DNA from 2 places in the Priestia sp. J2 genome. Region 2 is predicted to be linked to the other one. Evidence: riboswitches for the same ligand, from Rfam matches in the RefSeq annotation. Region 2 holds a riboswitch; the other holds the start of a gene.

Region 1 (11,865 bases), 760 kb from region 2:
ATAAAAGGATAGCCTCAAAATACTTTGTAAACTTATTCTTAACATTTCAAGCAATGCTTACACCTGTCAAACCAACGTCAATCTTCACTCCTATACAAGACCTAAACGTCTGGATTGACTGATCAGTATAGAGTTGCTACCATCAGGTTTTCTTATGCTTCCAGGAGGAGTAACGCTGGCTCTAACAGCTATGGTCGGAGGAAGTTTGTTTGATAAAATTGGATTTAAACCGCTGCTTTTAACAAGTTTAATTCTGTTAACGTTTATTTTAAGTTTGTTCACTACCATTTCAAGAGAAACAACCACGATGACCGCAGCTATTTTATACGCTGCCTTTACAATTGGCGTAGGTTTAAGCATAGGACCCGTAATGACGCTTGCTTTAAATCAAGTACCTAAACCGCTTCACGCTCACGGTTCAGCCATTTCAAATACGATTAACCAAGTTTCAGGCGCAATTGGACCCGCTTTGTATACAAGTATTATGACTATGGCTTCTCAGCACTTTATTCAACAATCAAATGAAACGAATAAAACGCTGTTACAAATAAAAAGTATGACAAGCGGAGTTCATACCGTCTATTATGTAGCCATCGCTTTCGCTATCATTTCGTTCCTGCTCGCTCTTACATTAAAGAAAAAAGATCAGCAGCTTGAAACGCAATAAGTGAGAAACTAACAAGAGCTGCTCATGGTTTGAGCAGCTCTTGTTACATGCAGAATTTATATTACAAATGTAAAAGCAATCATAGATACTATGAAAACAAGGATAATAATACCTCTCTTTTTTTCTGTTTTCCATGCTTCAATAGCGCCCGCGATACCACCAATGACTAAAATAAAAGTGCCTATAATGTGGAGAGGCAGCAGCGATAATACTCTACCTAAACTCGCCATCACTCCCCCAATCAATATAAAGCCTGTTGTTATAATCGATTTTAATGATGTTAAGTCTCGTATAGCTTCTTGTTTTTCAGTCTTACTCAGTTTAAAGTACTCTATTATACTAAAAGCAGCGGGTGTTCCCCATAAAATAAAGAAGCTAACTAATCTATCCGTGTCTACATTCACTGTTTATTCACCACCGCTATTAGTTTCTTATACACTTTTCCTAACCCATTTTTTAGAGATAAAAAAAGCGGCTGTAGCTGCTACAGCGGGAATCATAAAAGCAAAGCTACCAGAATAACTGCCAAACGTTACTTTACTTGATAATCCTTCGATTGAGCTCCACATAGTCGAACTTTCTGGAACATATAAGAGCGTAAGAATCATTCCTGATAGCAGTTGAAAGCTACCCAAGAAAACGATGAAACTAATGATAAATAGTCCATATCTCTTCAATAAAATCTCTCCCTTGATTTATATACGATTTCACGCTTCATAAGTTCCATCATTTAACAAATCCATGTATTATTCTCGCTTCAAAGATCCTCCAAAAGAAAATTGATGGTAGTCATCGATCTTATTCCAATATCCTATGCACTTTACGTCAGGCTCATCAATAGCTAACGCTTCTTTATTAATTCCTTTATAAGGAAGAAATGCAGTCAACTTTACCTTTTGTTTTGGCTTAATATTTAACTTATTGCCTTCTGCTAACACCTTAAATTTATTTTCAGAATAACCGTTTTTTATTTTTAGTGGATACGATAAAAATACGTCGTTTTGTTTGATGGTCAAATCGCTCTTGTTTACGAATTCCAATTCATACGAAATCCCTTGCTTCATCTTTTGTTCTTTGATGACGTTAATATGGATTTTTTCTAGTTCTCTTAAAGGAACGTTGTCTTCTTCTTTTGAACACCCGGCAAATAAGATAGCTAACACTAATAAAACAAGAATTCCTAACTTTCTATTCAAAAAATAATCCCCTCTCTCGTAACAAAGATTATTTTACAATTATAACTCAAAAAAGTTATTTAATGGTAAAAATACACAATTAAAAAAGCAAACCTTGTCGGTCTGCTTTTTTAATTGCTACGCATAGGTAATGTGTTGTTGTGCGAAAAACTTTTCGATAAGGAGTTTGCCAACTATATGTATATCGTAACAAAAGAAAAAAGAACGCGCTGTGAGATTTGTCACGTCTTCTTTCAAAATAATCTAATTGAATACTCGCTATTGCGTTACGCAAAAAGAGCAGAACGCAATAGCGACCTGCTCTTTTCACATGCTAGATATGGGTAATTTGTCCATGCGTGAAAAGCTCTTCAATAATAAGGGGTTTATCACTACACTTATAGAATAACAAAGAAAAAAAGATGCGGCTGTGAGATTTATCACAGCCGCATCTTTTTATCCAACTAGCTTATTAAATTGTACACGTTTATTAATGGCCGCCATAATTGGTGCTCCAACAAGCATAACCACAAACTCACCAACAGCTGTTGTTAACCATGTAAAGAAAAATGGTAAATCAAATGCTAGGTGCAGTTCAAACGCAATAATAAACATCGTAAACGTAAACACAAGTGTATTAATAAGCATACGAGCCCACATATTTTTAATGTAGCGCATAGAAAAAATGGTAATGAGTAATGATAGTACAGATTGTCCTACCCCAAACACCAGATCATAAGCGACCATTGGTGAAAAAAACAAATTCGTCAGAAATACCCCTAGTACAATGCCGTACACGTACTTTTTATTAAATACAATCAAATGATTGAACATTTCTGATATACGAAATTGGATATTGGTGAAGCCAAACGGCTGAATTAACATGCTAACAGCAATATACATAGCTGCTAAAAGACCGTTGACGCAAAGTGTTCTTATATTCATCTTACTATTCTCTCCTTAGTTTTTTAACGTGGGATGGTTACGAACCACGTAAACACTCAAAGAATCATACAGCAAGCTTAAGCTTTCGTCAATCTAGCTGTTTGCAAACTACTGCTGCTTTCATGTCTTCCATATTGACTGCTCTTTTTTCTTACTTTTCTTTAGTATAAAATAGAAGACGTATCCGTATACATAGGTGACATAAAGTAGTTAACCCTTTTGATTTGAAATACGAAAGGATTTGTAGCGATGTTAGATAATACAGATAAGCGCATACTAGAAGAGCTATCAAAAAATGGACGTATGAAGATGAAAGAATTAGGAGAAAAAGTGCATTTAACCGGACAAGCCGCTTCTGCTAGAGTATTAAAGTTAGAAGATGAAGGCATTATCAAAGGCTATACAATTAACATTGATGAACGAAAACTTGGCTACACCGTCCATGCATTTTTAAATATCTATACGCAGAGCATTCATCACCACCCCTACCTTACATTTGTAGAAAGTCAGAAGAAGTACGTCATCAACAACTTTAAAATCAGCGGCGATGGCTGCTACTTACTAGAATGTAAATTTCATTCGAATGAAGAATTAAATGATTTTTTGACAGAGCTAAATCAGCATGTGAATTACAAACTTTCAATCGTCATTAACAAATAAATTTTTTTAAAAAATAAAGGTATATTAATTTATGAAAATGGTAATCCTAATAACGTATTCCCCCTATTCCAATAAATTTGAAAATCCTTTGCGCCGTCGCAAAGGATTCTTTTTTTATGTAGGAAACCGCCTTCTATTTTTTGAAAAGTTGAACATCTCTCATAGCGTTGACATAGCGGTCAGAGGTTTATATAATCGGTGACATCGAAGCATAGAAAAGCAGACTCAAGACATTATACACGTATCGTAATTCTTCGTCTTAGAAGTTGATCAGTTTTATAACTAGACAATTTCTAAGACGTTTTTTATTTTATCATTTGTGAAACACTACTAAAAACAAGATTCCACGTGAAAATATCCTAATGATCAGGGAGGTTTGCATATTGAAAACAATCTATAAAGACATCATTTTAATTATTGCCGGAGCGCTTTTAGTTGCTGCATCCATTGACTTTTTTGTCATTCCAAATAAATTAGGTGACGGAAGTACGGTTGGTATTGCTCTTGTTTTATATTATTTATTTCATATCCCTACAAGTATCAGCACATTTCTTGTGAACCTTGTATTCATTGCCTTAGCTTATAAATTTCTAACTAAAAAAACGATTCTCTATACGATTCTAGGAGCTGTCATGACGTCCGTTTTCTTAGGTCTGGTCAGCTATATTCCTTTTCACGTTCACGACATGATTTTAGGAATTGTATTCGGGGCTTTACTAATGGGAACAGGACTGGCACTCATTTTTATCGCGGATGGATCTACCGGCGGCACAACTCTTTTAGCTTATTTATTAAACTACACAAAAGGCTACAATATCTCGAAAAGCATGTTCTACATGGACAGCGTCATTATTTTAGCATCGGTTTTTGCTATTGGCGTCAACAATACCCTCTATACTTTTATATTCGTCTATCTTTGTGCTAAAATCGTCGATGTTGTTATCGAAGGTTTCCACAACAAAAAAGCAATGACGATTATGTCTGATCAGTACAAAGACATTGCGCAAGTGATCACCAGTGAATTTGGAAATGCAGCTACCATCTTTTATGGATATGGCTACTACGCCAACAAAGATAAACGCATTATCTACGTTGTTATTAAAAAGAACGAGTTATTAAAAATTAAAAAGAAAATCCAGCAAATTGATCCGAATTCTTTTATTGTCATCCACGAAGTAAAAGAAGTTGTCGGCGGAAAATTTGGATTTATCGGCAATTCGCCTCATGAAACAAAAGCCGCTGCTAAATAAAAAAATCCACCTCTTGGTGGATTTTTTTATGAAAAAACCGTTAAGAAAAACGAAAAGATCCCTGCTAAAAAGTAAACTGACCCTAACGCAATTGCTCCTGTAAAGACCGTAAATACACTTAATCCGATAGCCACCTTCATTTTCATCCACATCCCTTTTTAGATTAGTAGTATAAGTATGTCCAAGAATAGAAGATTTATAACTATGCCACCCTATTTATTTCATATATCGATGCAACAATTGTCTATTCAACGTGTTCTAAAACCACCCCTGACGACATAACGTATAGGAAGGATTTCATATACACATCTTTGTATCACACATATCATATGAAATTAGGTGAGATAAAATGGTGGCTGTCCACTTTTTTGAAAACAGAAAGCTTCTATTAAGCCAGCTGAGGGAAAACATTCCTTCTACGGGTGATGATTTAAAGATTAAAGGACGAAAAGGAACCGTCGTGCTTGTGAATGACATCGATGAAAAAAATGTTCACGTGGAAGTTGCTTTAGAAAAAGTAGTGAAAAAGAACTTAGCGTTAGATAATGCTAAAAAGAAAAGGAGATAAGCGGCTACGCTTATCTCCTTTTTTTTGATTGACATACGATCTCTTGCTTCTGTTTAGAAAAAAAAGAGACTCCTAAAAAAGGAATCTGCCAAAAAGAGCGATATCATCGCCTGAATATTAATACAAGCTATACTTTAACATATAAAAACAAATTTTACAAAAATAAACTATTATTTTACGCATAATTATTTTTTTATTCGAGGTTTTTCAACATTTGAAACTCATTTTGTATAAAGAGTTTTATTTATTTTTCAGGCCAAATTTTTGCATCCGGCTCTAATAACCACTTATGCTCTTCTTCCATAATACGGTCTGTCCATGGATTATTGTCAAGATGGCGAATCATCCAGCAGAAGTACATCGCATAGCCGGGAGCCGTTGCTTGAGGATGATCTAATTCACCTGGAATTGTAATAAAACTATTATCAACTACACGGTATGCATCTTCTCCAACCATTGCACAGCCAAATCCTTGCGGCTTGTCAAAACGATAGTAATATACTTCAGGCTGATCATGATGATGAGGCGGATAGCTCGACCATCTTCCTGGATAAGAAATAACTTCTCCAATAACAAGGTTAGAATAAGGAGCGTTATTATAATCAAAGATTGTCCGAATGACACGCTGAGCGGTACCTTCCCATACTCCTTCACCAGCTACTGTATTTTGACAGTCTTCAGGCGTATATAATTTTGATGAAAATTCTTTTTCATTATCCGTTTTTTGAACTAGTACTTCACTATTGGCAAGCGCGGTAATTTTAACCTCCACATTTTTCGAAACGTGCAAACACCAAGGCTCTTCTTCAAAAAGAGACTCACGCTGAATTTCTTTCGAATGTCCTTCCCACTCTAGCTTTACCTTTCCTTCTAGTAAAAGAATAGCCGTTTCATTGTTGCTGTCTAGCAAGGTTTCCTCTTTTCCTTGAGACATATTATAAATCCCAATATCCATCAACATATCTTTGTGCTGACCGGCCATTTCTGTAAGTACGTTGTATCCTTTATTTAATTCACCTAATTTACCTAGCATGTTTAACTTCCTCCTTTATGTAGTAGCGCAATCAGAATTTACTAATCACTCATTTTTTCTTCATAGACTTTATACATTCTTTTGAATATGTGACTGTGAAGAGTTTTTATTAACAGCAATACTCTTGATTGTATTCAATTATTTGCAGATGCTGTGGCGTTTCTTCGTAACGGAGCCGTCGATTTCCGGACAATCAATTTCGGCTCAAGAAGTAAATGTTCTTTATGCATCGTTGAGTATTCCATTTCTCTAACCAGCAAATCCACTACGTTTACAGCCATTTCTTTTGTCGGTTGTGCTACCGTCGTCAACATGGGCGTGATGGTAGTAGAAAGAACGGTATTATCAAAGCCAATCACTGATAAGTCCTTCGGCACATCAATGTTGAATTCTTTTGCCGCTTGTATGACGCCAATAGCCAGTAAATCGTTACAAGCAAAAATAGCCGTCACTTTCTCCTTCATTAAAAAAATTTGCTTAGCACTTTCATATCCTTTTTGAATACTTGCTTCGGTCGTAATAACGTGCTGAGGTAACACAGTGATTCCATTTTCTTGCATGGCATCTCGAAAAGCATCTAAACGGGCGTGATTACTTTTTGCATTTTCTGTAATAATCGCAATTTTTTTATGATGCAAAGATAGCAAATAATCAGTCGCCAAATAGCTTCCCTTATAGTCATCCACTGTCACTGTATTAACAGATATGTGAGGGATTTCTGAAGCAATAACGCTAATGGGTATATCTTGCTTCAGCATATTTTTTAAAAGATTAGCATTGCGAAAAGCAGATGCTACAATTAAACCGTCGATTCTCTGACGAATTAACAGCGATAGATATTTTTTCTCTTTTTCCGCATCGTTATCGGTATTACACATTACAACATGGAAACCTCGCTCATGACTTCGGTCTTCTATGCTTCTTGCCAAATCGGCAAAAAAAGGGTTGGAGATGTCGGGTACGAGAAGCCCAATCGTTTTAGTAGGCTTTCCTGTTAAAGCAGATGCTACGACGCTTGGATGGTAATTCAACTGCCCCATAACCTCAATTACTTTTTGTCTTGTTCTTTCACTAATGTGACCGGTTTGATTGATAACTTTTGATACGGTGGAAATTGATACACCTGCTTCTTCAGCCACACTATAGATGGTTGGCTTCATTTCATCTCCTCCTTTCCTTTCATAAACATATAAAAGGCGTAAAACCTTTTACAATAGAAATTAAAGACCGCTTTTTTCTTTAATAAAGTTTCTTGCTTTTAACGCATATTCAAAAGGATTAGCAAGCGCTGGATCCTGTTCTGCTTCTACGACAAACCAGCCGTTATAATCAGAAGCGGCAAGCGTAGTAAATACTTCATCAAATTCAATAACTCCGTCGCCTGGAACAGTAAAGGCTCCTTCTTTTACCGCTTGCAAGAAGCTCAGGTCTTGTTGTTTGACTCGATCAACTACTTCTTGGCGAATATCTTTTAAATGAACATGTTTAATACGATGAAGATATTTTTTTAAGATATAAAGAGGTTCTTCGCCTGAAAAAACAAGATGACCGGTATCAAATAGGAGCGAAACAAGTTCTGGATTGGTAAGCTCCATTAGCTGCTCAATTTCTTCTGTTGTTTGGACGCCTGTTCCCATGTGATGATGATAGACAATATGCATATCTTTCTCTCTTGCTAGTTTCCCAAGATAGTGCAGGCCTTCTATAAGGCTGCTCCACTCTGTTGGCGTGAACACGGGCTTTTCTTTGAATAAAGGTACATCCATCATCCCTTGAATGCTGTGTCCTTGTTCAGATACAACAATTACTTTTGCTCCCATTTCGTATAAAAAATCGCGATGTTCAATAAATGGCGTCACCGTTTCTTCCAGCGGCTTTGTCGTTAAAAATGTACTAAACCATGCGCTTGCAATTTCTAAATTCCGAAGTGATAATGCCTTCCTTAAGATCGAAACATTTCGCGGATATTTGTTTCCTACCTCACTTCCTTTAAAACCGGTTAAAGCCATCTCACTGATACACTGTTCAAATGTATTTTCAGCTCCTAGTTCAGGCATGTCATCATTTGTCCAAGCGATTGGAGCAATCCCCAGTTTGACCGTGTTTTCCTTGAACATGTCTTCCTCTCCCCTATATCAAATTGAAAATGCTATTATATTCACCGAATGTTTCCCCCTCAACATCGGCCATTTCTCTTGCTTGTTAATAACCTCTGGCCATTTCAAGATTTTTCACTTTATCCTTATAGGCTTCTTGTACATGGTGATTTTCAGATACCTCTGCTACTCCTACATGCCACCACGATTCATAACCGTTTGTCATAGTTTTGGGTAGCACTTTAATATCAATTAATGTAGAAGTCTCTTGTTTTTGTGCATCTTCCATTGCCGTTTTTAGTTCTTCAAGAGAGCTTACACGATAGGTTTTTACACCGTAGCCTGCGGCGCTGGCTGCAAAATCAATTTTCATCACGTTTCCGTTTAATTTTCCTGTTTCATCGTTTCGATAGCGAAACTCTGTTCCAAAACTCCCCATTCCATTTGACATTTGAAGATTATTAATACATCCAAATCCGGAGTTATCAAACAGTAAAATATTTATCTTTTTTCTTTCTTGAAGGCTTGTAATGAGCTCTGAATGCAGCATTTGATAGCTTCCATCTCCAACCATCGCATACACTTCTTTAGCTGGTTCAGCTAGCTTAACTCCAAGTGCACCTGATACTTCATATCCCATACATGAATATCCATATTCCATATGATAGGTATTGGGTTTATTAGACTTCCACATTCTCTGTAAGTCACCTGGAAGACTTCCAGCTGCACCAACAATGACGGAGTTGTCATCAAGGAGCTTATTCACCTCTCCAATTACTTCTGTTTGCGTTAATTGAGTACCAAGTGATTCTGCATATTCAGCTAAGCTTTCATCTAAATGACCTTTTATTTCTGGAATAAAATCTGCCCCTGTAAAACGTATGCTATGTAGACGCTCTAATTCTGCTTCCCATGCGTCTTTTGCACTTGCAATTTCTGTCGTGTAACCAGACTGATAGCCAATTGACATGAGCTCTTTCCTAAGAGCAAACAACCCTTCTTTTGCATCAGCTACAAGCTTCACGGCATCCAGTTTATTTGCATGAAATTCAGACGTGTTAACAGTAAGAAATTGCACGTCGGGATGTTGAAAAAGCTGTTTAGATGCTGTTGTAAAATCAGTAAATCGAGTGCCTACTCCAATTACTAAATCCGCATCTTTAGCGATTGTATTAGCAGCTGAGTTTCCTGTTACACCTATTCCGCCAAGATTATAGCGATAGTCGCTTTCAACGGCACTTTTCCCAGCTTGAGTTTCTCCAAATGGAATATGGAACTCACTAGCAAATTGTTTTAACTCTTTTGCAGCTTCTGAATACCGAACGCCTCCTCCGCAAATGATGATTGGCTTTTTCTTTGTTTTTATTGCTTGAATTGCATCTGCTAGACTGTCCCTAGTCGGAAGGCGACGCTCAATGCGGTGAACGCGCTTTTGGAAGAAATAAGCTGGAAAGTCCCATGCTTCTCCCTGCACATCTTGAGGCAAACAAATAGTTACAGCTCCCGTATCTGCAGGATTCGTTAACACACGTATCGCATTAATCATAGCTGTCATCAATTGTTCAGGGCGGCTTACGCGATCCCAGTACTTACTCACTGGACGGAAAGCATCGTTTGTAGAAATAGATAAATCATATGACTGTTCAATTTGCTGCAAAACGGGATCAGGCTGTCTAGTTGCAAATACATCGCCGGGAAGCAACAAAACTGGAATGTTATTAGCTGAAGCTGTTGCTGCCGTTGTAACCATATTTGCCGAACCTGGTCCTACTGAAGATGTGCAAGCCATAATCTGCTTTCGATGTTTTTGTTTTGCAAAAGCCATCGCTGCATTGGCCATTCCTTGTTCATTACGTCCTTGATATACATCTAGATTTCCTGGGTCTTCTTCCAAAGCTTGCCCAAGACCTACTACATTTCCGTGCCCGAAAATTGTAAAAATCCCTTTAATAAACTGATGCTGCTTTCCATCAAATTCAACATACTGCTGATTTAAAAACTTCACTAATGCTTGTGCCGTCGTCATTCTAACTGTTTCCATGCTTCTTTCTCCCTTCTAATACTAGATTGCGATTTTAAAAAAGGAAGCATAAGGAATATCTTTAATTCCTGATACCTCCTTTTAAAATGGAATGCGATTTTTAATGAATCACTTACCAGCGCGTTGTTACCATTTTCTTTCTTGTATAAAACTCCACGCCGTCCGTACCATTTGCATGAAGATCACCGTAAAAAGAATCTTTCCAGCCAGAGAATGGGAAGAATGCCATAGGTGCCGGTACCCCTACATTTACTCCTAACATACCAGATTCAATATTTTCACGGAACTCACGTACGCTGGCGCCGCTATCTGTATAAATACAAGCACCGTTTGCAAATCGAGAGTTATTAGCTACTTCAATAGCTTCTTCTAATGTTTTCACACGTACAATAGACAGCACAGGTGCAAAAATTTCATCTTGCCAAATTTTCATTTCTTGCGTAACATGATCAAAAATCGTTGGTCCGACAAAGTAGCCCTTGCCATTTACTGCTGCATCTGTGCGACCGTCACGAATAAGCTCCGCTCCTTCTTGCACGCCTGATTCAATATAGCTGAGCGTACGCTCTTTATGATTTTCACGAATGACTGGTCCTAAGAAGACGTTTTCTTCTAAGCCGTCGCCAATTACAATATCATTTGCTTCCTCTACTAATCTTTCAATTAGCTGATCCGCAATTTCTTCTTGTACAGTAACAACAGATGCTGCCATACAGCGTTCACCTGCTGAACCAAAAGCGGCTCCGATAATTTGTTTTGTTGCTACGTTCAAATCTGCATCATTTAATACAATTGAATGGTTTTTAGCACCGGCTAAAGCTTGAACACGCTTTAAGTTTTCCGTACCTTTTTTGTACACGTACTCAGCTACAGGCTGGGAACCTACAAACGAAATAGCTTTCACTAATTTATGTTCAAGAAGACCGTTTACCACATCATGCGCGCCGTTTACAATATTTAATACACCTTTTGGCAAACCAGCTTCTTCAAACAGCTCAGCTAATCTTGCAGCTAACAGCGGCGTACGCTCAGAAGGCTTTAACACAAATGTATTGCCGCAAGCGATCGCAAGCGGGAACATCCAGCAAGGAACCATCATTGGAAAATTGAACGGTGTAATTCCTCCAATGACGCCAATTGGATAGCGGTACATGCCAGACTCAATATCTGTTGCAATATCAGGAAGCTGTTTCCCCATCATTAACGTAGGAGCTCCTGCCGCGAATTCTACGCATTCAATTCCACGCTGTACTTCACCTCGCGCTTCGTTAAAGCTTTTTCCGTTTTCAACTGTCACTAACTTTGCTAATTCATCCCAGTTATCTACTAATAGCTGCTGATACTTGAATAAAATTCGTGCACGTTTAGGCACAGCTGTTTTTGCCCACCCTTTGAACGCTTCATTTGCTGCTTGCACCGCTTGATCTACG
Region 2 (11,865 bases):
TGCTCCTTCTACAGAAGACACCGTTGGACTTGTTCCAAACACGCCGCTTAGTAACGCTGAGGCAGCTGTTGCTTGAAAGGCCCGCGGAAATTTGCTATCTTGATTCATCATACCTAGCTGACCATGCAGCAACCCGATATTTTCAAAAATCAATACCATTGTTAATGAAAAGACAGCTGCCCAAAACGCAACGTCTCCAATAGCTCCAAAAGACAATGTGCCAAAGCTGCTAAAGAAGTCGTTCACGCTCCCAGCGGAATGTCCTTTTTCTGCACTGCTTCTTACACCAAGTAAGAAGGCAAGGACGGATCCAGCAATCATGCTTAACAAAAAGTTACCTTTCACATTTCGGATAAACAGTACGATTGTGATAATTAACGTCAACAGCGTACTGATTACAAACGGATCTGACAAGTCTCCAAGTGCTACAAAAGTGTTCTCGCTTGGAACTACAAGCTTCCCTTTTTGCAAACCGATAAATGTTAAAAATAAGCCAACACCGACTGTTATCGCTTCTTTTAGCGAATGCGGAATCGAAGAGACAATTTTGGCAGACAGTCGTGAAAAAGCTAATGCTATAAAAAGAAAGCCGGATATCACTACTGCTAATAACCCTTCTTGCCAAGATAACCCCATTGATTGAACCATCGTATACGTAAACAACGCATTAATCCCCATACCTGGCACCAGGATGAGAGGCGCATTTGCCCAAAAAGCCATAATAACACAGCCTACAAAAGCCGAAGCTACTGTTGCGAATATTCCTGCTTCAAGCGGAATACCGGCATCAGACAAAATGGTTGAATTAACAGCTATAATATACACGATGGAAAGAAATGAAATGACCCCAGCTAAGCTTTCTTTTCCGACAGTTGTTTGGTGGTCGTTTAAACGAAACAACTTTTCAAATAATGCGTTCAATCTAATTTCCTTCTTTTCATCTATCCCTCGCCCACCCAGTGACCAAAAATGCCACCGAAGTTATTATAGCAAAATCAACAATTGTTGCAAGGAAAACTTGTCTTCTTTAGCTTAAGCGTTCATTCCTTATTTAAAACTGTTATCATTTTCTAAACGCAACGTCTTGCATTCATTCTATATATACCTTGGATTGGACATAATAAAAGAGCGCTTTATCAGCGCTCACTGTTTTAATAATAAGGATAATATGGTGGGTACGGCGGATAATATGGGGCTGGATAACCGTAATAACCTGGACCTCCTAGTGCACTTCCAAGAACTAATCCTCCAAGAAATGGAGCTCCAAAGCCCCAACCCCAAGGGCGACCAAAGCCAAAGCCGAACCCCGGACGGCCGAAGCCAAAACCAGGACGACCAAAACCAAAACCTGGGCGACCGAAACCGAATCCTGGACGACCAAATCCTCCAAAACCACCGAATGGTCTTCTTATGTCATTAATATCAAATTCTTGCATGATACATGCCTCCTCAAATTATATTTCATTCTCTTTATTACATATGTTATTCACCTACTTCTTGCATAGGCAATCGCCTCTTTTTTTGTGATTTCTTAAAAAATATTCATTTTCTACCACCTCATTAGGATTAAACAAGCGTACAAACATATATTTTTTAAGGCTTTGAAACATACTACATGTAACTTATGTAAAATAAGAGAGATGAAACGAGGAATGCACCTTTATAATTTGCAGCAGCTGCTGCAATGAGAAATAAACATAATATGAAAGCATAAAAAGAACGCTCAACAAACATGTTGACCGTTCTTCTTATGAAAATACATAGCGATTTTTTATTAATTTATCTGACCCTTTGCTTGACCGTATATGCCCTAAAGCTATATAATCCCCTTTTTATACAATGCGCTTTGAACATAAAATCATAGGAGCGTCTCCCCAAACGCTGCTATGTATGTATATCTGTAATCGCTTACAAACCTTTAATAAAAAACCGATATGATTTTCTATCTATTTACATTAAACAATATTTTAGGCTAAATTTCAACACATTTTTTGTTTTTCTTTGTACTCAGCAAAAAAAACAGGTGATATAGCACAGTGATTTTCCTTTTTTCCTGTCCCTTTTACTTATAGCCATAATCGTTTATAGTTTATAACGAAAGGAAGTGACGCAATGTCTGATCAACTAGAAGAATACTTAGAACGAGGAATGTACGGAGCAAAGGAAACAAAAAGAGACGAAAGAAGATATTTCTTAACTGCTCTACGTGAGAATATTGAAATTGCGCTAAAAAAGGGGCAAGTCATGAAAAAGGATGCAGCAAAAATAAAGCCTCTTTTAAAAAAAGTGAAAGACGGTCATTTGTTTTTAAATGGCTCTTTGTCTTATTCATACCTCTCCCCTTATATTCAAGTGGCTAACCAACATAAAGTGCCTTTTACCATCGTTCAGAACTTAGAAGCTGATACCGATATTGGTCTAGTTTTAACGGGTTCTGAAGGCAGTTTGGAACGAGATATCTTTTTAGACTAAAAAAAGAGGTTGACACATAACGAAATGAATCCAATCAACTGCTAGAAGGAACGAGACAGATAAAACTATATTCACCATCAAAAAAAAACGAACCCTTGATCAACATGTGATCAAGGGTTCGTTTTTCACTTCGTCTAAAATACTTTTGTTGCAGCCTCTTTTTTATTTAGCAAACACGTGATGATCAATTGTTTTAATTACAGCACGTGAACGAATCCAGTTATCGGTAGCTGTTTTTGGATTATAAAAGTAAATGGAATCGTCTAAACGATCTTTTCTAGTCAACGCTTGCTCTACTGCTTTTTTCGAATCTTCTGAAGCAGGTTTGTTAATTGATCCGTTTTGAACCGGTGAAAAAGCGTATGCTTTTCCGACAACTTGTTTAATAACTCCTGTTACCGTATCTGGAAACTTCGGAGAATCTACACGGTTTAACACCACTGTTGCTACCCCTACTTTTCCTTCATACGATTCGCCTTTTGCTTCAGCTTCTACTAAGCGAGCTAATAAATCTTTTTCACTTGCCGAAATCGAAACTGCAGGTGTTTCCTGGTCTGCGGGTTTGGCTTCTGGTTTTGGTTCTGGCTTAGCCGTATTAGCAGGTGCTGCCGTTGAAGGTTCCGTTGTTTCAGCAGCCAGCACTTTTGTCTTACTCGGAATAGCTAATGTTTCACCAATATAAATCATATCTCCTTGACGATTGTTTAATTTTTTAATATCGTCAATTGTTACACTATATCTTTTACCTAACTTCCAAAGACTATCGCCTTTGACTACTTTATAATTAGTTGCAGCCGTAGCTGTTGCATTAAAACCTATAAATGAAAGAGTAGCTAAACAAGCTACTACCATTGATTTCATATAACTATGTTTCATAGGTAATACCTCCTGAAATTTCGTATGGTATTACTCTATCATAGCTATATGGGGGTTTCACCGAACGATTCAATTACATTTCTTTAAGTTTGATGAACAAAATTACGTTCGGAACACAAATATGACATTGTACCTTATTTTTTGTCATAATCACGGTAATTTTTCTAAAATACAGGTATATTTTCCCGCCTTATTTCAGTTTAATCAGAAATTTCTTCATTCATCTTTCCCTTATAATTCTTATGATAAACATTTAAATTCATCTACTTTTACACAAAAGAGCTGAATGTTGTAATCAACATTCAGCTCTTTTTAATCTTCGATCTCAATTTCTACAACATCATAGAAATCAATCACTAGCTTAGCACCCGTATCATCCATAAACGTAAAAACGTCTTGATCATCTGATAAATGTATCACGTATCCGGTCAACTGCTGTTCACTGTTGTCGTAAACAGTAGTAATTAGAATTTTTTTATGATCTACATATGCTTCTTCTAATAACGAATGGAGGTCATAGTCCCCGTCATCTTCGGGCCGGTTCGTTAACAGCATCCCATAAGTCGTCATTCCATTTTTATCTTTCCATATATGATCTGCAAAATAAAAAGGTGCTGTACTTTTTCGAAACTCATCCATAATATCCCTCCTATAACTAAACACGTTTATTCGCTCTTACTATACGTTACTAAATAAACGCACAAGCACTTGTAACAGTATATTCTCTACTGTACAGGCTCATACATCCATTATATAAGGCATAATCAAATAATGCCATCATTTCGTTTAACTCCTAGGAATTTCTAGATACGTATAGGTAAAATCGCCTCCGCGTCCGGCGATTCCACGAAAATGTTTGAAATCAGGGCGATTTACTAAAAAAGGGCGAAAAGCAAGAAAGTCTTCTTTTTTAACTTTAATTTCGGTTACTTTTCCTTCACTTAACTCATTTAACATATTGATTACTGTTTGTTCATCCATTCAGTTCCACCTCGTTTTTAGCTGTTCAGCCAATTTTGCAGAGACGCAAATTGAGCTTCAGCTTCTTTATATCCTTGGTTATAAAGAGCGTCGAGACGCTCACGATTCTTCTCAATTCGCCCTACTACAAGAGGGGATTGCGGACGAATCACAAAGATATTCCCCTGTCTTTCCTGCTCTTCAATATATGACAATGTTTCATTATACAATTTATAGCGGTTCTCAAGCGCACGAGTCAGCCCATCATAATGACGATATTTGCGCTTCAATAACCAAAGCATATTTGATTTCTTTTTTCGATATCCTTCATTTCGCGTTAGCACAACAATATTTTTTCTATATCCATCCTGCACTGCTTTTTTGATTGGAATCGGATCACTGATTCCTCCATCTAACAGCTCTTTTCCTTTATATGTAACGACAGGTGCTAAAAATGGAAGGGAACTAGAAGCGCGAACCGCTGTCAAAATATCCCGATCATACTCATCAAAATAAACGGGTTCTCCCGTCACGCAGTCCGTTGCTCCTACTACAAGCTTCTCTGTACGCTCAGCAAATGCCTCAAAGTCAAATGGAAGAAGCTGATTAGGAATTTCATCAAAAACGAAATCCATTCCAAATATCTCTTTTGTTTTAAAATAATTTTTCCACGACAAGTAGCGAGGATCCTCTAAAAAATCTAAATTAGCTTTGCGACTTCTTCCTATTTGTCTAGATAAATAAGAAGTGGCATGACAAGCGCCGGCTGAAACGCCAATTACATACGGAAGGTACAGATTTCTTTCCATAAAGTAATCTAAAACTCCGGTTGTATAAAGGCCTCTCATACCGCCTCCTTCGAGCACGAGTCCAGTATCTTTCAATTTCTACACCTTCTAATTCTTATAATTTATGACAAGATTATACCTCGTTTATTATAACGAAAGATGAACAAAGATGGAACTGTGTTGCTTCTCTCTTTCGTTAAAGCTACCAATTCCTTTTATTCCTCAGCACATTTTACTTGTTTTTTCAATTTTATTTTATATTTTTTCAAAAAACCCTTTACTAATTCCCAGTTTTAAGGCAAAATTGTAAAAAAAGAAAACGCTAACTAGTTTTACTATTTTCAAAATTAAAATTATTTAAAAAATTAATAATGAACTAATTTAAAACAAAGGAGCGATGAATGATGAAAATAGCAGAGGTAGGAAACTTGATAGAATTTAAAAATGGCTTACAGGGCATTGTCGAAAAAGTAAATGAAAACTCCGTGATTGTTGATTTGACTTACATGACAAACTACCGGGATTTAGACTTAGAACAGCGAACTGTTGTCAACCACAAAAACTACACGATTATTAATCCCGCTATGTAAAGGGAAAAAGCAACCGGAACGCAAAAACGGTTGCTTTTTTAGTGGTTTTGAAAGAACTGATTCTTTTGTTCTTCTGTAATAATTCCCAGCTTATACATGAGATAAATATACTGTTGAACCTTAACATCCTTCGAACTTTTTTTCACTGTACTCCCTCTTTTCTAAAATGTTTCTTCATACAATAATATATGGCTAAGATAAAAAAAGTTTCCTTAAAGAAACAAAACCAGGCCCCATTTTTTCTTGAAAGGGTCTTATTTTCGTGTGACAATAAGAACAAGCTACTACTACCTACTTACTGAAAGGAATTACTAGCATGTTTGATACTGTATTGTTTATCGTTGCACTTATTGTCATTCTTTTTTTCATCGTGCAGTTCGTTTTTAAACGCAAGCAAACTTCAAATAAAAAAACATCCGTTGAACCCATGAATTATGCCGAAGAAGATTCTAACTCCTACACAAGCTGGAGTGAATCTGCTTCTAATCACGATCACGATGGTGATGGTGATGGTGATGGGAACGGGGATGCTGACGGAAGATAGAAAAAAGCCTCTTCTTATGAAGAGGCTTTTTTTATTTTGATAACACGCGTTTGCCGTTGGTAAACGAATAATAGCATTCACCTGTATAGATGTCTTGGCTTTCATGTACATGAACACCACATTTATCTTCAAGTGCAGCTTTCATCATGGATTTGGCTACGTTATACGCTTTAATTGGACGATATTTTCTCCACTTTCCTACAAGGCAAAATGAACACGACTTTAACGTGTATCCCCCAAGCTTTTCAAATAGGCGAAACTCTTGGCGCTTGCCTAATAATAACGATGGGCGGAAAAAGTGAGTAGAACGGATATACAAGCTTGCGATATCTTCTTCTACTTGCCCCTTTACTTTACTGTAAAAGAATGGCGAACGAAGATCAGCACCAATTGCTGTAATCGTTAAAAAGTTTTTGCAGCGATATTTTTCTGCACATTTAGCCGCTTTTAAAGGAAATTCGTAGTCAACTTTAATGAATTTCGCTTTTGTTTTTGCTTTTTTCATTGTCGTGCCTAAACAGCAATATACATCATCAACTGCAAAGCATTCTTCGTGCTTATCAAGCTCTGAAAAATCAATTTCAAGCTGACGTAGCTTTGTGTGTTCGATTGGTAGCTTTTTTCGAACAAACACTGTCACATGGTTATATAAGCTGTTGCTTAATAACATTTTTAAAAGTTCTTGACCAACAAGTCCGCTTGCACCTAATACTAATGCTGATCTCTGTGACATTCTTTCACCTTCTCATCTGTTGTTTTTGCAATGGAAAACAGGTTGCATACACAACCTGTTTGTTCGAATTAACGATTATCAATTGTTTCTGGGTATAAATCATGATTCATCAGGCGATAATTAGCCATTTCTTCATACTTCGTACCAGGACGGCCATAGTTTGTATATGGATCAATTGAAATCCCGCCGCGTGGTGTGAATTTTCCCCATACTTCAATATATCTTGGATTCATCAGTTTAATTAAGTCATTCATAATAATATTCATACAGTCTTCATGGAAATCTCCATGGTTACGGAAGCTGAACAAATAAAGCTTTAACGACTTGCTTTCCACCATTTTTTCATCTGGAATGTAACTAATATAAATGGTTGCGAAATCCGGCTGACCCGTTTTTGGACATAAGCTCGTAAATTCCGGACAGTTAAATTTCACAAAATAATCACGATTTGGATGTTTGTTATCAAATGCTTCTAGAATCTCTGGTGAATATTCAAACAAATAGTTTGTTCCTTGATTTCCAAGGAGTGATACACCTTCTAATTCTTCATCTTTTCGACCGCTCATTTGCATTTCCTCTCTTTCTACGATTGTCATTCTAACAGCGTTTTTTTATTTTGTATATATCTGTTTTTATTTTTCTTTGTAAATTTTTTGCTATGCGCTTACACGCCTCGTTTATTTCCCCAAACAAGGGCGTGAACCTGCGGCAGAACTCTTACATCGTTCATGTTTTTAGCTGCCACTGCCTTGTCGATTAACCACTCATACTTTTTAAGCAATTCTTGTGTTAACGACGCATTATCGATTGTCGTTAAGTCCTCGTTGCCTACTTGAACAAAAAATGGAACCTCAGGATAACGTTCATGAACAGACGCTGCATACTCAAAGTCCTCATCATTAAATACAACGACTTTTATGCTTATGTGCGCCATGCGTTTTTCCTTTATTAATGTCTCTATAATATCGTCTAATACGGAGAAATTTGTTTTCATTAATGAACTTGGAGGCTTAGGAGAAATCGTTAAATCATCGATCTTTAGGAACCAATCCTGATAACGGCTTCCCTGTGTTTCAAGAGCTGCTTTTACCCCATGACTGTGCAAAAGCTCTACAAGTGAACCAATCGCCTTGATAAGCGCAGGGTTTCCTCCAGAAATGGTGACGTGATCAAAGCACTCTCCTCCAATTTCTTTAAGCTCCGTCCAAATTTGTTCTGCTGTTAGCTGACGAATATCGTTTTTAGCTGATCCATCCCATGTAAAAGCTGAATCACACCAGCTGCAGGAATAATCACAGCCTGCGGTACGAACAAACATCGTCTTACGTCCTACAACCATTCCTTCCCCTTGAATCGTTGGGCCGAATATTTCAAGTACTGGAATTGTATTAGCCACGTTTTTTCACCTTCTTTGGGCGGTAAACTACGTAACTTGTCGGCGTTTCCCGCACGAATACTTGTACGCAAGAAGGCTTATTTGGTAGTGTGTCTAGATATTCTTGAACCAACTCATAAATTTTACGAGCAACAACTTCAGTTGTAGGAAAATCATTTGGATTTTCTTCGTTAAAGATAGAATGATCGTTCAATAATGTATGATCAAATTGACCAGAAACAATTTTTTTCAATAGCGCAAAGTTTACTAAAAAGCCCGCTTCGTCTAATGTATCTCCGGCAACAGTTAAATTTACAAAATACGTATGTCCATGGACTTGACGGCATTTTCCTGCTTCTGTATGAGGAACAAAATGTGCCGCAGCAAACTGCATATCTTTGTTCAATTCATATTCATAGTCATGAAAGACTTGAGGATACATTTGTTGCAGCATTATTTTTCTCCTCCTTCTTTTGTTTGCAGGTATTGATCTAACCCGCGTTTTCGCAATTGACATGCGGGACATTCGCCGCACCCATCAGCAACAATACCGTTGTAGCACGTTAATGTTTTTTCACGCACATATTCAAGCGCTCCTAGCTCATCCGCTAACGCCCACGTTTCTGCTTTATCAATCCACATAAGCGGCGTATGAATCACAAACTCGAAGTCCATTGATAAATTAAGCGTGACGTTTAACGATTTCACAAATACGTCTCGACAGTCTGGATATCCCGAAAAATCAGTTTCACAAACGCCTGTTACGATATGACGGCCTCCGCTGTTTTTAGCCAGTACGGCAGCAAATGATAAAAATAACAGATTGCGGCCATCCACAAACGTTGTAGGCAACTCTCCTTCTTTTTGCTCAATTTCAATATCATCTCGCGTTAAGGCATTTGGTGCTAATTGATTTAAAAGTGACATATCTAGGACGGTATGCTTCACACCTAAATCAGCTGCGATAGCTTTTGCTACCTCTATCTCTTGACTATGACGCTGACCGTATTGGAAAGTAACCGTTTCTATTTCTTTAAAGTTTTTCAAAGCCCAAAATAGACATGTTGTACTATCTTGACCTCCGCTAAATACAACAATAGCTTTTTCATTTTTCATCATTATTGTTCGTCTCCTTTTTGATTGAAATCAAAAGAAGAAGAAACTTTATTGAACCGTTCGTTCCCTTTGTGACTAATTTTATAACACAAAAAAGAGACTGCTCTTTTCCAGCAATCTCCCTAAAAAGCAACTAAGATACACGTCCTCGCCAGCATACACGTCAAAAAGACGTGTTGATAGAAAAGCACGTGAAAGAAGACACGCTAAAACCGTGTCTTTTGTCATCAACGATGATCTTAGTTTTTTATAGAGGGAGTTTTCGAACCTCTCCCGTACATATACAAACGTGTACGGCGTTTCTTCTTGAATTGTCATCGTATACTATACCACATACGTATAAATAATGCTATGTTTGTTGGCTTCTATCACCTTTAGCTGCCTTATTTCTCTTTATATAAGAAAGCGCAATAAATAACAACGGAAAACAGACGCTTAGTACAAATAAATAAAACGGCCAGTAATATTTTTCAAAATAATTGAAGTATGCTGTATTTGGAATAATGTAATACGCCACGCCTGTAATGATTAGACCTAAAGGAAAGCTCAAAAAATTGCGCACCCGTAAATTACATAATTGAGCGATACTTAACTGAATAGCATAGAACACAATGACAACTTTAAAAAAGATAGATAACATCCAAATAATAGCTACTAATACTTCAACATGCTGTATCGTTGCACCTAACGAAATCATTTTTCCTAATAAATAAACTGGGTAGCTGTGCATTGATGCAATATTCGCGCCAAGAGCTAATATACAAGCCGCAACTGCAATCGTAATCGTCAAGCCCGATGCCACAGTGCCGATAACAATCATTCTTTTTACCTTTTTTCCATCTTTTATATGAGGCGTAATCATTAGCACAAAAATCAATTCCATAAACGGATTTCCTAAGAAATACGTGGTCCCTAACACTAAATCATCCATGCGGAATTCAAACAAAGGGTAAAGACGATCCAGTTTCATCTGAGGAATATTTAACGAAATTAACAATAAAAAAGGGACGACGATCCACGGTAAAAAGATTTCCGCGGTTCTCGCTATCACTTCAATGCCTAAATATCCTCCGTATATAACCGCTAAAATCACAAGAGCATGAATCCACGTAGGCAGCGTTTCAGGGACAATTTGCGTCGTCATAAATGTACTGATATCTCGAAGGGAAAACGTAGATTGAATGAACATAAAAAAAATGTAAATAAGAGACATACACGCTCCGGCGTAAGGACCTAGCGCTTTTTTAGCTATTTCAATGAACGTTTGCTGAGGGTAACGGTGCATCAGCCATAACAGCACCGCAACAATTAAAAGGGCAAAGCCAATAGCAAGCACACTACATACCCAGGCATTTTGTCTATTCGTTTCTAATAACGTAGCCGGAACTGCCAAAATAGCGCTTCCGATACAAAAAAAATAAATGAGAAAAAGAAGTTGTTTCGGAGTAATAAATTCTTTTATTTGCATCATACACCCCTTCTCTCCTACATACTTACGTAAATAACAGATGATGAACGGTTTTAGTAAGAGGCTTAATGAGTTCCTCTAAAAAGTACAGAGGCGTAGGTACTTCTTTACGGAGTGTAATGGCTCCCCAAAAGAATAAACCCATACCTATAAGACAAAGATAGACAACGATTTCACGGTAATACTTTTCCTTTCGGAAGTTAATCATGATTTTTTTAGTCAAATAAGCAAGAAGTACCAGTAAGGCGATAAATCCCTCCATTTGCTTTCTCCTTAATGCTTCATTTGCTTCATATATGAGTTATTTAACGTGCCTAAGCGACGGATTTGAACTTTGGCATCTAAATCGACGGTTAAATCTTCTGCGTAAATTCTGTTCCAGTCTCTTTTCATTTTGTACCATCTCTTTACATCTTGTCTGTAAAACGTTTCTCCAAAACCGAAGATATCACTTTTATAATCTTTTTGAGCTTTTTCCACTGCGTCATTCATTTTTTCTTTTACGTCCGCTGCTGTTTTTCGTTCGAGCATATTGATTACAGCTGGGTCCTGTAAGTTTACTTGACACTCTACATCTGCCACGTTTGCTTCACCTTTTAAATCCACGTGAATATGAGGCTTATGGTTTTTCATAGAAGCCGTTACCTTCACGTTCGTTCGAAGCATTTCTACTCCGATGATATCGTGCTGTTTTTCTTTTCCTTCGCATGGAATAACAATTAACGTACTTTTTACATTTCCTGTAATATAGTTATATCCTTTACTTTCGTCTTCATTGAACCAGCCGATCAGCTTATCATTTTGAAAGACACCTAATCCTTTAAAATTGAGCAGGGTGGACAGATTGGTGCGGGAAATGCTGGACATATCTCCTGCCTTTTTCACGTCGCCTTTGACCAATACTCCCGATAACACCGCCTGTTTTCCTTCGCTCGTTAAGTTA

What was found. Region 2 has a riboswitch for preQ1 ahead of queC (7-cyano-7-deazaguanine synthase QueC). Riboswitches for the same ligand answer to the same signal wherever they lie in the genome.
Region 1: it holds a riboswitch for preQ1, as region 2 does, so the genes downstream of both, LJY09_RS02550 (QueT transporter family protein) here and queC (7-cyano-7-deazaguanine synthase QueC) in region 2, are expected to answer to the same signal.

What each region holds. Positions count from the first base shown of each region.
Region 1 is NZ_CP086208.1:471,143-483,007, reverse strand. Features, by position in the region: gene LJY09_RS02570 (MFS transporter) at 134-667, shown strand; gene LJY09_RS02565 (hypothetical protein) at 724-1,071, opposite strand; gene LJY09_RS02560 (hypothetical protein) at 1,099-1,344, opposite strand; gene LJY09_RS02555 (hypothetical protein) at 1,414-1,863, opposite strand; gene LJY09_RS02550 (QueT transporter family protein) at 2,299-2,787, opposite strand; PreQ1 riboswitch class I at 2,797-2,841, opposite strand; gene LJY09_RS02545 (Lrp/AsnC family transcriptional regulator) at 3,037-3,447, shown strand; gene LJY09_RS02540 (YitT family protein) at 3,831-4,697, shown strand; gene LJY09_RS02535 (hypothetical protein) at 5,047-5,265, shown strand; gene LJY09_RS02530 (5-deoxy-glucuronate isomerase) at 5,510-6,298, opposite strand; gene LJY09_RS02525 (LacI family DNA-binding transcriptional regulator) at 6,433-7,458, opposite strand; gene iolE (myo-inosose-2 dehydratase) at 7,519-8,415, opposite strand; gene iolD (3D-(3,5/4)-trihydroxycyclohexane-1,2-dione acylhydrolase (decyclizing)) at 8,501-10,435, opposite strand; gene LJY09_RS02510 (CoA-acylating methylmalonate-semialdehyde dehydrogenase) at 10,548-11,865, opposite strand, start outside.
Region 2 is NZ_CP086208.1:1,231,941-1,243,805, reverse strand. Features, by position in the region: gene LJY09_RS06335 (NCS2 family permease) at 1-921, opposite strand, end outside; gene LJY09_RS06330 (hypothetical protein) at 1,152-1,436, opposite strand; gene LJY09_RS06325 (YueI family protein) at 2,113-2,472, shown strand; gene LJY09_RS06320 (cell wall hydrolase) at 2,635-3,348, opposite strand; gene LJY09_RS06315 (hypothetical protein) at 3,661-3,987, opposite strand; gene LJY09_RS06310 (hypothetical protein) at 4,135-4,329, opposite strand; gene LJY09_RS06305 (patatin-like phospholipase family protein) at 4,347-5,192, opposite strand; gene LJY09_RS06300 (YkvS family protein) at 5,501-5,686, shown strand; gene LJY09_RS06295 (hypothetical protein) at 6,003-6,230, shown strand; gene LJY09_RS06290 (NAD(P)H-binding protein) at 6,262-6,963, opposite strand; gene queF (preQ(1) synthase) at 7,032-7,529, opposite strand; gene queE (7-carboxy-7-deazaguanine synthase QueE) at 7,628-8,359, opposite strand; gene queD (6-carboxytetrahydropterin synthase QueD) at 8,352-8,792, opposite strand; gene queC (7-cyano-7-deazaguanine synthase QueC) at 8,792-9,457, opposite strand; PreQ1 riboswitch class I at 9,688-9,731, opposite strand; gene LJY09_RS06265 (GerAB/ArcD/ProY family transporter) at 9,804-10,925, opposite strand; gene LJY09_RS06260 (hypothetical protein) at 10,948-11,184, opposite strand; gene LJY09_RS06255 (Ger(x)C family spore germination protein) at 11,196-11,865, opposite strand, start outside.